2 regions of the Photobacterium leiognathi genome follow, and region 1 is predicted to be linked to the other one. Evidence: riboswitches for the same ligand, from Rfam matches in the RefSeq annotation. Region 1 holds a riboswitch; the other holds the start of a gene.
What was found. A riboswitch is a leader RNA that binds a small molecule or an ion and turns the genes downstream of it on or off. The one in region 1 is predicted to bind lysine.

Region 1 (8,182 bases):
AAATCCTGTTGAAGGTTATGATATTCAGCAAATGGTTGAAATTGCCTTAGCACAGGGGAGTGAAGTGTCGTTATGTAAAACATGCTGTAGTGCTCGTGGTTTATCACAAGAACTGCTGATTGAGGGTTGTGAAATAGGTACATTAGATGATTTAGCTCACTGGACGTTAATCGCAGATAAGGTGCTAACGTTTTAAAATAACGTGAGTAACATTGTCACAACTTATTTTTTACCGATCCCGTGCATAAATCACAGAAACTAAAATAACCCAGTTGTTAGTAATGATTTTTATCAAAAAACAGATCTTGCTATGAGTTCTCGTTTTTATATGTGCTAGTGTTTTCGTGTAAACATTACATCAATGGAAAGGAGAGTTGTTGTGCCGCATTGCATTATTGAGTATGCCAAAGATCTTGAAACTGATATCAATATTAACGAACTAATGGCAACCACCCATTATGCGACTTTTAGTTCAGGTCTGTTTGATGAAGAAGACATCAAAACACGTGCAATCCCTTTTGAGTTTTATCGAACGGGAACAACAGAGAAACCTTTTGTTCATATTACGGTAAGAGTGCTGCCAGGTAGGGATCCTAAGCAAAAAGATAATCTCGCTGAAGTTATCCTCCATCAAGTAGCAGCTATGTTCCATAATGATATCTGTGTGACAGTAGAGATTGAGGATATTAATCAGGAGTCATATAGAAAGTACGTTATTTAAAATGCAAATAAATTTGTATTTATGGCTTTTTTCAGCAATAAAATGACGTTTTAAACAAAATTGTTTGCGTTTGGTCACATTTTCTGGTCATATATATAGAAAGGTTGTGTATTTAGGATAAGAAAATGAAAAAGAAAATTTTACTGATCGCTTTAAGTTCAATTGTATTAGTTGCGTGTAGCTCTGCAAAAAACGAAACAAAAGAAGAGGCAAATGTGCAAACAGGTTGTGATTTCACTCAAGCAATTGCTGGTGGTTGGGCTCAAGGCAAAATCACTCCTGAAGTAGAACAAGCTGCAAAAGAAGCTGTGAAAGAAATTTCAGGTGATCATCAGCTAGGTAAAATTTACGAAGTGCGTCAGCAAGTGGTTGCAGGTATGAATTACCTTATTACTTTCAGCATTGATAATGGTGATTACTACAGTGCTAAAGTGTTCCGTAGCCTACAAAACACTTACCAAGTTAAAGAAATTAAACAAGTACCATCTGCAGTGTCTAACTGTGATGTACCTAACTAATTAGCTTGTTTGCTTTAATGTAAAATCGAAACGCTGTTATTGAGTAATCAATAACAGCGTTTTTTTATCTAAGGAATAAATAGAAATTATGCATGTTGTAGGTAAATGTTATCAGTCTGAGTGTTTTTCTGGTCAAGATTTGTCTGAAGCAATTTTTGAAAACTGCCAGTTTTATCGCTGTGATTTTTCACGAGCTAATTTGTTAGAAGCAAGCTTTATTGGCTGTAGTTTTATTGAAGCTGGTGATGAGCAGGGTGCTAATTTTTCCTACGCTAAACTCAAAGATGCCAGCTTTAAAAACTGTAATTTATCAATGGCGAATTTTCGTCATGCGCAGTGCTTTGGCATTGAAATGCGAGGCTCAAACTTGCAGGGAGCCGATTTTCAGTATGCGTCGTTCTCCAACTACATCACTCAAAATACCTTCTTTAGTTCAGCATATATTACGGGCTGTAACTTAAGCTATAGCAACTTTGAAGATGTAAAACTGGAGCAATGCGAGCTGTTTGAAAATCGTTGGAATGGGGCAAATTTATTAGCCACTTCTTTGAAAGGCTCTGATCTTAGCCGAGGTGAGTTTTCTTCTGAACATTGGCAGCAATGTATGTTTGAAGGGGCAGATCTTTGTCATGTGGATTTAGAAGGGGTTGATATTCGACGCGTGAATCTACAAGGAGTGAAAATTTGTGATTGGCAACAAGAGCAGTTATTAAGTCAGCTAGGCATTATTGTTCTATAGCTTAATTTCCTCACTTCTTGAAAAGCTACTTGCCAGCACTCTTGCACTGACAAGTAGCAAGAATCGCTTATTACCATTCGCCTTGGTTTTGCATTGATGCCCAAGGCTCTTGCGCTTCAAGTGCATCACCTTTTTGCAGTAATTCAATAGAAATACCATCAGGTGAGCGAACGAATGCCATGTGTCCATCACGTGGTAGGCGATTGATAACAACCCCGTTATCTTGTAGGCGCGCACATAACTCGTAAATGTTCTCAACTGTAAACGCTAAGTGTCCAAAATTACGACCGCCAGTGTACTCTTCAGGATCCCAATTGTAAGTCAGTTCAAGCAACGGTGATTTGGTCTCTTTTGCTGCTTCCGCTTGGCTTGGTGCTGCAAGGAACACAAGGGTAAAGCGTCCACGCTCACTTTCTTTACGGTTAACTTCAACCAATCCTAACTTATTACAGTAAAAGTCCAGTGATGCATCTAGGTTGCTCACGCGGATCATTGTGTGTAAGTATTCCATGTTTCTTTCCTAAATTTGATGTAAAAAATCCCCGTTGTTTAACCCTAAGCATAAAGCAATTACAGGATAAAACGAACGGGGAGTTATCTCATTTATTATGAATTTAGACAGTTAGCTTATGCTGTTACCGCTTGTTGGTATTTTCTGTGACGACGAAGGTGGATAGTACAACATGCTAGGAACCATAGTGCACTTACGCCGATACCAGCGATAGTTGACGACATAATACCCATGGTTAAGTAACCTAATAATGCACCGAATGCCACTGTTACAGCGTAAGGAAGCTGAGTCATCACGTGATCCATGTGGTGGCTACCAGCACCAGTTGCCGACAGAATACTTGTGCTTGAAATTGGTGAGCTGTGGTCGCCAAATACAGAGCCAGCAAGTACCGCAGAAAGCATAGGCATTAGTAGGTGAGCATCACTTGCTACCGCCATATCACCCGCTAGTGGCAACATGATACCGAACGTACCCCAGCTTGTACCTGTCGCGAAAGACATTGCGCAAGATAGAACGAATACTAATGCAGGTAGTAGTTCAGTAGGGAAGCCACCTTTCGTTAATGAAGCTAGGTACAGACCAGTTTTCATGTCACTTACTACAGTACCGATAGTCCATGCGAACATTAGGATAACGATCGCAGGCATCATTGCTTGAATACCTTGTGGTGCTGCTGTTAGCCATGTTTTTAGTGATAGCTTTAAGCGAAGTGCTAATACCATTGAAACAGCAAGGCTACATAGTGAGGCGTTGACCAGTGATGAACCTAAATCAGTGTGTTCAAGTGATTTAATTAGGCTAAATGCTTCACCGCGAGAGGCTAGAACGTCTGCACCGCTGATCACCATAAAGATAACACTTGATACTGTTAACGTTAGGATCGGCAGTACCATGTCGATCATCGTGCCTTTGCCTGAAGATTCTGTTGTGATCTCTAGACCTTTAGGGTGACCTTTTGATTCGTCCCATAGTTTACCTTCTTCTGCCCATGCTTCGTGTTGACGCATTGGACCAATGTTTAGTTGGAAGAAGATAACCACGATAACCATAAGCAGTGTGAACACCGCGTATAGGTTCATTGGGATCATTTGAACGAATAATGAAATCGCGCTGATATCAGTAATATGGTTCGTTGCTAGGATACCGCCAAGGATTGCAATAATGTATGCGCCCCAAGATGAAATAGGTGTAATGACACAAACAGGCGCTGCAGTTGAGTCCAGTAGGTATGCCAGTTTCGCACGTGAAATGTTGAAACGGTCAGTCACAGGACGACAAATAGGACCTACAGACAAGCTGTGGAAGAAGTCATCAATAAAGAAAGCAAAAACCATTAGGCTTGTTAGCATGTTTGCACTGCGGCGATCTTTACAACGGCGGTAACCCCATTCAGCAAATGCACGGGTTGCACCTGTTGCTGTCATTAGGCTGATCAAACCGCCTAGTAACAACATGAAGATGATCATATTCACGTTGCCACTATTTACCGCACCGTCAGACCAAATAAGACCAACGACTTGATGAACAATGTATTTTAGCGCAGCTAAAGGGTTGTAATCATTAAGAAGGATTGCGCCAGCAACAATGCCAAGACCAAGTGATAGCAATACGCGACGAGTGGCGATAGCTAAAATAACAGCAAGTAATGCCGGAACGACTGATAAAAGGGAGTCAGAATATTGAACTAGATTCATGGATCTCTTAAACACCTATATTAGGTGGAGATCTACCGAAAGGATAGAGAAACAGATTTCTGTAGAAAAAATACTTCGTCGTATCCCTTAGGGTAGCGCTCCATAGACTACGTAAACTATGGCAGTTCTGCACTTATTTAATGCAGACCCAGCCACTGTTGATGACACAACAATGACTTCGGCGCCGACTCCTTTCCCCAGACTTCTTAGGTGTCACCCTCCATCTGGATACTAATAGGCAGCGCGCCTCTACTCAAAGGATTGAAATTTGATGATACTTATAAATTTTACAGAGGCAATATAAAACAGTGAAAAATTGCATAAAAATTGTAAAAGTTATTACTGTTGATGGAATGTTAAGCAGATAATGAAACTGTACACTGTTTAGATATCCGCTTATTCCGTAAAACTATTTGGCTCATTAGCTTCTGGTAGTGTCATGCTGTGAATATTTCCAGCGTAACCACCTTCAACTAATGCCTTACGCACATCAGAAACTTCTTGCGGGGTAACTGGCACTGTACGATCACCTAATTTCGCACGAACAAAGCTGATCAGTTTTGCCAAGTTAGCGTCACTGATCACTGAGTTAAAGCTACTCATTGGCATGAAATTGGTGTCTTGCTCCATAAAGTTTGGCGATAAACCACGAATAGTAACGGCAATAGTATCGTAAGGATCACTGTGCATAATTATCCCGTTATTAAGCAGTGTAGGGGCGATACCTTTTCGGCCTTTCCCGTCTTTACCATGACATGCACCACAGGTTTGAACATACAAACCATAGAGTTTGGCTTCGTTTTCAGGATCGTCGCTACTTAACGGTTTTAGCTCAACGGTTTGAATATCAACATCGGCTGGCACTAAATCACCAAACCCTGGAGGGTTAAGCTGAGGAACCGAGCTATCTAACTCGTTATATTTATCACCAGTGATCAAGTATTCCGCAATGGCTGCGACGTCTTTCTCTGTTAAGAAGCGAGTACTGTTTTGTACCACTTCCGCCATACCACCAAATGCGGTTCCTTTATCGGAATGACCCGTTTTTAAAAAATCCGTTAAAGTTTTCACATCCCAACGGTCTTGATAAAGCTCTGTTGCAGTAATATCAGGAGCTTTCCAACCATCAATTAAATTACCTTGGAATAGCTCTTTTTCGATCAAGGCTTGCGCTACGTTACGTGGTGTATGACATTCCGAACAGTGACCTAATCCCATGGTGAGGTATTTACCACGCTTCCATTGCTCGGTCATATCATCGGGGTATTCCAGTGGTGCAGTGTTTAAGAAAGCAATATTCCAGCCTAATAGCCCCAAACGAATGTTACTTGGAAACATCATCTTATTCTCTTGATTACGGGTGTTTACAAAGTTAAGCGATTGCATATACGCCCATAACGCTTGAGTATCTTCATCGGTGACATATTGATAAGACGAGTAAGGCATTGCAGGGTATAAATAACCGTGTTTCCCTTTTCCTTTGTGTAGTGCGTCGTAAAACTCCTCATAGGTGTAATCACCAATACCATAGGTAGGGTGAGCTGAAATATTGGTTGAATAAAGCGTACCAAACGGAGTTAAGAAACCTAAACCACCACCAAAAGGTTCACCACCTTCACCTGTATGGCAAGCAATACAGTCACCTGCGTAGGCTAGATACTGTCCTTTACTGACCATATCTTGATCGAGCTCTGCAAGTTTGTTTTGTTGCTCATTACCTTGATGACGTATATAAGCCCCTAGAGCTTGAATTTCATCATCAGTGAGTTGGTTTTCAAAAGCGGGCATAACGTTATTTAAGCCATATGTGACGGTGGCATTAATGCCTTCAATACTGCCGTCATGAAGCCAAATATTATCGGTGAGATTCGGCGCACCTAAAGCTTGATTACCTTTTGCATCACTGCCATGACAAGCGGTACAGTTTGCATCAAATACGGTTTTACCGAGTTCAAGGTTAATAGTAGGCTCAGCAATAATGCGATTTTTTTCAAGTGAAGCGACATAAGAGGAAACATGCTCAATTTCTTCTTCGGTTAGAATATCTTTCCAACCTAGCCATGACACCATTACGGCCGTGAACAATGGAATGATGGATCGCTTCGTCACTGCCGCCATATAGCCAAACTGTATCGCTTAAATTGGGAAAATGTAGTTGTCCTTGGGCTTGATTTAAATGACAGGCGGCGCAATGGGTTTGAAATAAAGCGAGGCCAGCATTGACGATTTCAGGGGATTTACTCAAATCTTTATAACTTAAGTTATCTCCACCCAGTTGAGCGATTTGTGCCTGCAGTGAAGTCGGAGCGGTAGATTCTGCTTCGCTGGTAGACTGCCATTTCATTAATCCTTGCCAATTTCCCATGCCGGGATAAAGCACTAAGAAAACCGCAGCAATAATGAACGCAGCAAGATAGGATAAAAGCAGCAGACTGGGTACAGCCGCGTCGTTTTCATCTATCCCATCAAAGCTCTCAACAGTTCGGTTTGCATTGGCTGAGTGGTTCTTTTTCCAATACACCACAACGACTGCAGTCATGAACGCTAAAAAAATCAGCGTTAAGATTATGACCCAACTACTCCAAAAAGCACTCATGGTCGTACTCCTTGATCTTGTCCCAAGCTTTGCAAGTAGGCGATTAATGCTTGTGCTTTGGTTTTACCTTTCACCTCTAATCTCGCTTGGCGAATTTCTTTGTCACTATAGGGCACACCTAAAGTGCGTAGGGCTGTGAGCTTAGCTTCAATGTCTTCACCATCTAATACTTGCTCAAATAACCACGGATAAGACGGCATGATCGATGTTGGTACTACATCACGAGGATTACGCAGATGAATAATATGCCATTGATCTGAATATTTACGCCCAAGATTGGTTAAATCTGGCCCTGTTCGTTTTGAACCCCAAAGATTTGGATGCTCGTATATATCATCACTCTCTCGGTTGTATCTGCCATAACGTTTTATCTCAGCATTAAGCGGACGAACCATCATTGAGTGGCAAGTATGGCAACCTTCACTGATGTAAATATCACGTCCAGCTACTTGTAACGCCGTTAACGGTTTTGCTGTCGATTCTGCAATCAGCTTGTCTTGATAGAAGAAGGCAGGTAGAACCCAAACAAGGAAAGAGAAAGCAGCAACAATTGCTGTTGACGCAATTAAAATCACCACCGATGAAGTAAAGTCTTTATTAATCATGCGCATCTACCTTTTCTGTTACGGTGTCAGCGTTATTATTGTTTTTGGGTTTAGGCTGTTTCACCGTGCGGTAAAGGTTATAAATCATCAATACTACGCCAAGCACAAACAGTGCACCGCCAATAAAGCGAACTAACATCCAAGGGGCACTAAAGTTCATGGCTTCGACAAAGCTATAACTGAGTGAGCCATTTGGCTCTTCTTTTAGCCACATGTAGCCTTGTCCAATACCTGCAATCCATAGGGCAACGGCATATAACACAATCCCAATATGGGCTAACCAGAAATGCCATTTCACTAAACGGTTAGACCACAATTGTTCATGACCATACAGGCGAGGAATAAAGTAATAGAAGGTCGCAATGGCAGACATACCTACCCAGCCCAATGCGCCAGAATGAACATGTCCAATTACCCAATCAGTATTATGGGCGATCATATTAAACCAACGAATTGCCAGTAATGGGCCTTCAAAAGTAGCAAGGGCGTAATACACAATCGCAGAGAAGAAGAACCACATAATATAGTCATGTTTGAGCTTTTGCTTATTGTTAAGCAAGGTCATCATGCTATTAAATGCGCCACCCCAAGACGGTAGCCATAGAATAAGTGACATCACAATACCGAGATTTTGCAGCCAATCAGGTACTGATGAATAGATTAAATGGTGCGTGCCCGCCCAAGTATAAAAGCCGACTAATCCCCAAAAATGAATAACAGATAAACGGTAAGAATAAATAGGGCGTTCAGCAACTTTCGGAATGAAGTAGTAATTCATCCCAATGATCCCTGCTG
Region 2 (8,182 bases), 850 kb from region 1:
AGATTGATGATATGGAGCCGCTATGGGCACTATTGCGTGATCAATCTGTAATTAAAGTCCTTCATGCTTGTGGTGAAGATTTAGAAGTATTCCAACACCACGCAGGTTGCCTACCAACGCCAATGCTTGATACTCAGCTAATGGCGGCATTTTTGGGTCATGGTATCTCAACGGGCTTTGGTGCATTAGTTAAAGAATATGTGGGTGTGGAGCTTGATAAAGGTGAAGCGCGTACTAACTGGCTAGCTCGCCCATTAACGGCGAAGCAATTAGATTATGCTGCGGCAGATGTTCACTACTTAAAGCCATTGTATGAAACCCTACTCGCAAAAGTCGAAGCGACAGGGTACATGGAAGCGCTACAGCAAGAATGTAATTCTGTCATGTTACGCCGTATTAAACCTATTGATCCTGAGAAAGCATATTTAGATATTAAAAATGCATGGCAGTTATATCCGTCGCAATTAGCGGTATTACAAAAGGTAGCAGCATGGCGAGTTCGCGAAGCGCAAAAGCGTGATATTGCCTTAAACTTCATTGTTAAAGAGTTGCACCTATGGAAACTAGCTCGCTTTAATATCAAGTCACGAGCAGGGCTTGAGAAAGAAGGCTTCGAGCCAATGGAGATCCAGCGTCACGGTAATCGCTTACTAAAGATGGTGCATGATTGTGAGCATATTGCAGCGCAAGACTACCCAGCTAAAATTGAGCGTTTAGTGGATTTCCCTGGCTATAAGCAAATGGTGAAATACATTAAAGACGTGGTGACTGAAGTAGAGAAAGAGACGGGGTTAGCCCCTGAGTTTTTAGCATCGAAAAAGCAAATACACCAAGTGCTTTCTTGGGCATGGAAACATGATCGTAAAGAAGAGAAACGCCCTGAAATGCTGAAAAACTGGCGTCGTGATCTGTTTGAACAGCGTGTATTAACGATTTTGGATGAGAAAGCTTAAGCGAACTTTACTTAAGCTTTAGATAAGAAAAAACCCGCTATCTGCGGGTTTTTCCGTATTAACGTTCTTCGTCAGGTAACGTTACGTTAAGTTCGAGTACGGATAAATCTTCCTCTTTATGATCAAGGTTCACAGACACTTGATTTGGGTCGATTTGTACGTACTTACTGATCACATCTAAAATATCTTGTTTTAGCTGAGGTAGGTAGGCTGGAGTCGATTGTCCAGCACTACGACGTTCAGCGACGATAATTTGTAGTCTTTCCTTCGCTACGTTCGCTGTTTTCGTCTTTTTCGGGCGGAAAAACTCGAGCAGTGCCATATAAAGTTAGCCTCCAAATAAGCGTTTTAGGAAGCCTTTCTTCTCTTCCTCTAAGAATTTAAACGGGCGTTCCTCACCCAATAAGCGTGCTACTGTATCTTCATAAGCAATACCAGCATCAGATTCTTTATCGAAAATAACTGGTTCACCCTTGTTAGACGCGTTTAGCACTGCTTGGCTTTCAGGAATAACACCTAAAAGAGGAATATGCAAAATTTCTTCAACATCTTGAACGCTTAGCATTTCACCTTGCGTTACACGTGTCGGGTTGTAGCGTGTTAGTAGCAGGTGTTGTTTAACTGCATCTTTACCTTGTTCTGCACGGCGTGACTTAGAATCTAGAATACCTAGGATACGGTCAGAGTCACGAACAGAAGAAACTTCAGGGTTGGTTGTTACAATCGCTTCATCTGCGAAGTAAAGTGCCATTAATGCACCTGTTTCAATACCTGCAGGTGAGTCACAGATAATGAATTCAAAGCCCATTTTATCCAAGTCATTTAAAACGCGCTCAACACCTTCACGAGAAAGTGCATCTTTATCACGAGTCTGAGATGCAGGAAGAACAAACAAGTTGTCAACGCGCTTATCTTTGATTAGTGCTTGGTTTAAATTTGCTTCGCCGTTAATAACATTAACGAAGTCATAAACGACACGGCGTTCACAACCCATAATGAGATCTAGGTTACGCAGACCGATATCAAAATCGATAACTGCAGTTTTTTTACCGCATAATGCTAGGCCAGATGCAATGGCAGCGCTTGAAGTTGTTTTACCAACGCCACCTTTACCTGAAGTAACAACGATAATTCGTGCCATTTACTCAATTCCTTATTAAAACTTTTATAAAGCCAGGTGCTCGATGCTGAGTGTATTATTAGCAATAGAGATAACTACACCTTTGCCCCAGAACTCTTCCTGAATGTTATCACTTAGCCAGTAGTTTCCTGCAACTGAAATCAATTCAGATTGCAAGTTCTGACAGAAAATTGTTGCTTCTTGGTCTCCATTGGCACCTGCAATAGCGCGACCACGTAGTGTTCCGTAAATATGAATACAACCATCAGCAAGAATTTCAGCGCCAGCACTCACATGATTGAGAATGACAAGGTCACGATTTTTTGCGTAAATCTGCTGACCTGAACGAACAGGGGTGCGAATAATAAGTGCTGACTCTCGGCCTTTTTCTTCTGGCTGAGGAGATGGTTCTACTTCAGTAGATTCTGCTGTTGATTGCTCTTTTACTGAACGAGCGGCATTCATAATAGCAAAACCAGCAGATTTTGCTTGTTTTTGTAACTCAGGCTCTTTGCAACCACTAATACCCACAGGGATCATACCTGCGTCAACAATTCCGGCTTTTAACTGCTTAAAGTTAATATCTTTGCCTGCATTAGATATATCGATAACAACAGGTGCAGAGGCGAAGAAATTAGGTGCGAGTTCAACTTTTTCTTTAAGGTGATCAGTTGCTTTTTTAATATCACCATCGATTAAATGAAGTGCAGAGAGCGTGAACGAGCTCCCTTTAAGTTCAGCTGTCTTGGTCATGGGCGTTATTATGGTTAGTGATTAAATTAACCACTCTTGTTGATTATCACAAAGGTAGTAGCATGGTATATTCCCTAGCAGTTAGGGGCAAGTTATCCTTGCTTTGACGTTGGAATTTCAGACAAAAGTCTCATCCTTTATGGTGAAAAATAAACCAATAGGGAATGATGCGTTAAAATTGTGGTCTGAAAGAGGAAGCTTTAACAAATAGGCGAATTGAGATGTTGTGTGCAATCTATAAAAGCTTAAAAAAAGATAACACTTATTTATATATTAATAAGAAAGATGATTTCTCAGATGTACCTGAAGCATTAATGACTACATTTGGTAAACCACAATTTGTTATGGTGTTAAAGCTTGATGGTAGAAAGTTAGCATTGGCCGATGTTGAAAAAGTGAAAGAGGCATTAAATACGGTTGGATTTTATCTTCAAGTTCCACCGCCAGTGACTAACTTATTGGATCAATATAAAGCCGACAAAGCTAGCAGAGTTAATTAAGGTTATTATGCATAAGCGTTTAATATCGGCCGTTGTGGCCTTAGGATTAGGGATTTCCTCAACAGCTTTTGCTGCTGATGAAGGATTTAACGCATACATAAATAAATTAAAAGCTGAAGCACGTTCAAAAGGTATATCTGAACCTATTTTAGATTCTGCTTTTGATGGTATTACTTTTACGCACCGCGCAGTAAAAGCAGACAAGAATCAGCCTGAAAAAAAATTAACTTTAGATCAATATATTCCACGTGCTGTGCCTGATTGGAAAGTAAAACAAGCACGTCGTTTATATCATGAGAATAAAGAGACCTTAGATCGCATTGGTAAAAAATATGGTGTTCAGCCTCGCTTTATTGTTGCGTTGTGGGGTGTTGAAAGTAACTTTGGTAAATTACAAGGTAATTACCATGTTGTGGAAGCATTAACGACATTGGCTTATGAAGGTCGTCGTGAAGAGTTATTCCGTAAACAAGTTATGGCGGCATTACAAATTCTTCAAGAAGGTCACATTACTATTGATGAGATGAGAGGTTCGTGGGCTGGCGCAATGGGTCAGTGTCAATTTATGCCAACCTCTTATTTAACTTTCGCTGTTGATGGAAATAATGACGGTAAAGCGGATATCTGGAATACAAAAGCAGATGTATTTGCTTCTGCTGCGAATTACCTGAAGAAGTCTGGCTGGAATGATAAATATACTTGGGGACGCCAAGTGCAAATCCCATCATCATTATCTGACAGTTTAAAAGGTACTGATGCGGATAAAGGAAAAACGCTAGCACAGTGGCAAGCATTAGGGGTTCGTACCTTATCGGGTGCTAACTTACCACAAGAAGACATTGAAGCGTGGTTAGTTCAACCTGATGATAATCATGGTCGTGCGTATCTTGTTTACGGTAATTACCAAACGCTAATGAAATGGAACCGATCTCACTATTTTGCATTAGCAGTAAGCCATTTAGCAGATAAGATTTATTGATCTAAGTTAATTTCATTGTCATGTTAAATGTATTAAAAGCCAGGCATGTTTGTCTGGCTTTTTTATTGTTGATGTTGGTTTGGGTATTAAAATGGAAAATAAGGGAAAGGTAACTTATACCTTTAGACTATTTATATTTGGGGAGGCGAGATATAGATGCTTTTAACAAGTATAAAAAAAGCCCAACGAGGTTGGGCTTTTCAGTAATGCTTTTAGCGAATTAGATTTCGAAATCTTCTAAAGATTTACCTTCATCTAGTGCTTTCTTAAGTGCGCTTGGCGTACGACCTTGGCCTGTCCATGTTTTTTCTTCACCGTTTTCGTCGATGAACTTATATTTAGCAGGACGTGCAGCACGTTTTGCTTTTGGTGCTTTAGAAAGGCTAGCTAATAATTCTTCTGGGTCGATGCCATCAGCTAATAGCATTTCACGGTATTGAGCTAGTTTTTCATTACGCTCATTTTCTTTAGCTTGTTCTGCAGCTTCAGCTTCAGCACGTTCTTGAACAACGGTAGTTAATTTCTCAAGTGCTTCTTCTAGTTGCTCTAGAGTATATTCACGAGAAAGCGCACGAAGACTACGAAGGTTTAAAAGTGCTTTCATTGCATCAGACATTTTTATATTTCCTGTTATTTTTAACTAACTGTAAATAATAATAGCAGTGTCGAATCATTTATTACAATAGTAATACTTTTATTCTTTATGTCAAAACACTTTAATCGTTATTTCCCTTAATAGTTAATTAAAACAACAATCCTATTTATAAATAAAAGAATAGAGTGAAAAAGATAAATTGCTCGTTAAATAGTTACAAAATGAAACAGCTCATGCGCTTTAGTTCATAATATTTCATCTTCGTTGCTATAATTGAATAAAATTTATTTATGAAAGCAATGTTATTCATTGTGAGATGTTAAAACTTTTCTGTGATGTTGTTGCAAATGATGAAACATTACGTAGAATGTTCGCATCCTTATTGTAAGGTAGAGGTGCATTATCTAACAGTAATTAGCAAGAGGGTGAAACCGATGAGGGTTAATGAAAGGAGCTAATGCCGAAGTAAGCGTGACATCGAATCATCTTACTGGGGTTGCATTGAATAAGTGTAACACTGCCATAGTGTATACATCATATTAACTATGGAGCGCTACTGTGACGAAGGGAGCTTTAAGAGGCTCTTCATATATGGTGATAGCCATCTCCTACAGTAGATCTCCCACCTAATTCGGTTGTCGTTGAGATCATGAATTTAGTCGATTATTCCCATTCATTAGTATCAATCATTCCTCCTGTAGTTGCGCTGGTGCTCGCGATACTTTCTCGTCGCGTGTTACTTTCACTTGGCGCAGGTATATTATTAGGGGCTCTTTATTTAAATGATTTTTCATTTAATCATTCTGCTTCTTATTTAGGAGGAACAATAAAAGGCTTATTCATTTCTGATGGTGGGGTAAACACCTGGAACATGAGTATTGTATTATTCCTCATTATATTAGGGATGATGACAGCACTGTTAACCTTGTCCGGTGGTACACGTGCGTTTGCAGAATGGGCACAAACAAAAATCAAAAGTAAACGTGGTGCCAAGTTACTAGCTGCTTTTTTAGGCGTGTTTATTTTTGTTGATGATTACTTTAATAGCTTAGCGGTCGGTTCTATTTCACGACCAGTAACCGATCGTTTTTATATCTCACGCTCTAAGCTTGCTTATATATTAGATTCAACGGCAGCGCCGATGTGTGTATTGATGCCAGCATCAAGCTGGGGTGCTTATATTATTACTTTAATTGGTGGCATTTTAGTTACCCACGGAGTAACTGAGTACACGCCACTAAGTGCATTCTTAACGCTAGCGCCAATGAACTTCTATGCGATCTTTGCTTTAGCTATGGTGTTTGTTGTGTCTTGGTTCCAGTGGGATATTGGACCAATGAAAAAGCATGAGATGGCCGCCATGCATGGTCGTGGCTTTGATGAGGGCGGTGATGTTGATGAGCAAGCAAAAGATCTCACCGAAGAATTAGAAATAACGGAGAGTGAGAAAGGTAAAGTCGGCGATTTAGTGTGGCCTATTATTATTCTGATTGCCGCTACTTTCTTCTTTATGATTTTCACAGGCTATCAAGCACTTGCAGCAGACGGTAAATCTTTTGCTATTCTTGGCGCATTTGAAAATACTGATGTGGGTAAATCACTTTGTTTAGGTGGTTTATTTGGTCTTGTTGCTGCGATTATTCCAGTGTTCCGTCAGCGTATTGTGTTTAAAGAAATTGCTCGAACATTATGGATTGGTGCTAAATCCATGTTCGGAGCGATTTTAATTTTATTATTTGCTTGGGCGATCGGTAGCGTTATTGGTGATATGAATACAGGTCGTTATTTATCGACCTTAGTTCAAGGCAATATTAGCCCAATGTTATTACCTATGATCCTATTTATCTTATCGGGTGCAATGGCATTCTCGACAGGAACATCATGGGGTACGTTTGGTATCATGTTACCGATTGCAGGGGATTTAGCTGGCGCTACAGATATTGCGTTAATGCTACCAATGTTAGCAGGCGTATTAGCAGGCTCCGTATTTGGTGATCACTGTTCGCCGATTTCAGATACCACCATTTTGTCGTCAACAGGGGCACGTTGTCACCACATTGATCACGTAGCAACGCAATTGCCATATGCGATGTCGGTTGCTTTTGTCTCTATGATTGGCTATTTGGTATTGGGGATGACCGATTCATTACCTGTTGCGTTTATTGCAGCGATTACTACATTCATTATGGTATGTGTGTTCTTTGCGTGGTTGTCTCGTCGAACCTATCAACCAATAGTGAAAAGCTGATTTTTAATACGATGTAGTGAAAGCCCATACAATGTTATGGGCTTTTTTGTAACTAATGTGTAGTTGTTAAGTCTATCACTTTTCATTATGAGTGAATTTCTGTAGCATCGGCGCAGTTTTTTTAAAGCAATCGTATTACTAGGGAATTCTCATGGCCCAGATGTATTTCTATTACTCTGCAATGAATGCAGGGAAATCGACCACATTATTGCAATCTTCGTTTAATTACCGTGAAAGAGGCATGACGCCGCTTATTTTCACCGCTGCTATCGATAACCGTTATGGTGTGGGTAAAGTGACTTCTCGTATTGGTTTAGAAGAAGAAGCTGAGCTATTTAATTTAGAAGATGATTTATTCGAGCGAGTAAAAGCATTATCGAATAAAGGTAAAATTGACTGTGTATTAATTGATGAGTGCCAGTTCTTATCTAAAGCGCAGGTTTATCAATTAACGGAAGTGGTCGATAAACTCGATATTCCAGTTTTATGTTACGGCTTACGTACAGACTTCTTAGGGGAGCTTTTTGAAGGTAGTCGTTACTTATTATCGTGGGCTGATAAGTTAGTTGAACTAAAAACAATTTGTCACTGTGGTCGCAAGGCAAACATGGTGATCCGTCAAGATGAAACCGGTCGTGCTATTGCTGATGGTGATCAAGTTGAAATTGGTGGTAACGATCGTTATGTATCTGTATGCCGATTACATTATAAAGAAGCATTAGGTCGTTAATTATTTAATGATGAATAGGGATAGTCTTCTTTATTTAATCCAGTAATACGTAATTATTGCGAAACAAAAAGCCAGCTTATTTAGCCTGTCTCTTGATCACAAGTCATTGTGTTCAAGAGACTTAGCTAGTTCATATCCTTCAAGGATGGTTTGTAACCTAAACCATCCTTGCCATAATGTCTTTACAGAAGCGCGACCCGTCCGCTTGGTATCTTTCCAACCACCTAACCGTGCAATACTTTTGTAAGCCCACGATATATTTGGTGCTTCTTTGGGCAGCTTTTTCTTCTCCAATTTTAACCAC

Region 2: it holds a riboswitch for lysine, as region 1 does, so the genes downstream of both, Q7674_RS12040 (Na+/H+ antiporter NhaC family protein) here and Q7674_RS15725 (Na+/H+ antiporter NhaC family protein) in region 1, are expected to answer to the same signal.

What each region holds. Positions count from the first base shown of each region.
Region 1 is NZ_CP131601.1:1,882,619-1,890,800, reverse strand. Features, by position in the region: gene Q7674_RS15750 (DsrE/DsrF/TusD sulfur relay family protein) at 1-196, shown strand, start outside; gene Q7674_RS15745 (5-carboxymethyl-2-hydroxymuconate Delta-isomerase) at 380-721, shown strand; gene Q7674_RS15740 (cystatin domain-containing protein) at 847-1,239, shown strand; gene Q7674_RS15735 (Qnr family pentapeptide repeat protein) at 1,328-1,978, shown strand; gene Q7674_RS15730 (VOC family protein) at 2,049-2,489, opposite strand; gene Q7674_RS15725 (Na+/H+ antiporter NhaC family protein) at 2,606-4,186, opposite strand; lysine riboswitch at 4,272-4,446, opposite strand; partial or broken gene ccoP (cytochrome-c oxidase, cbb3-type subunit III) at 4,583-6,782, opposite strand; gene ccoO (cytochrome-c oxidase, cbb3-type subunit II) at 6,779-7,387, opposite strand; partial or broken gene ccoN (cytochrome-c oxidase, cbb3-type subunit I) at 7,380-8,182, opposite strand, start outside.
Region 2 is NZ_CP131601.1:1,034,948-1,043,129, forward strand. Features, by position in the region: gene rnd (ribonuclease D) at 1-953, shown strand, start outside; gene minE (cell division topological specificity factor MinE) at 1,012-1,275, opposite strand; gene minD (septum site-determining protein MinD) at 1,282-2,094, opposite strand; gene minC (septum site-determining protein MinC) at 2,119-2,826, opposite strand; gene Q7674_RS12025 (YcgL domain-containing protein) at 3,048-3,326, shown strand; gene Q7674_RS12030 (lytic murein transglycosylase) at 3,334-4,305, shown strand; gene Q7674_RS12035 (H-NS family histone-like protein) at 4,526-4,921, opposite strand; lysine riboswitch at 5,283-5,464, shown strand; gene Q7674_RS12040 (Na+/H+ antiporter NhaC family protein) at 5,550-7,148, shown strand; gene Q7674_RS12045 (thymidine kinase) at 7,300-7,878, shown strand; partial or broken gene Q7674_RS12050 (IS4 family transposase) at 7,975-8,182, opposite strand, start outside.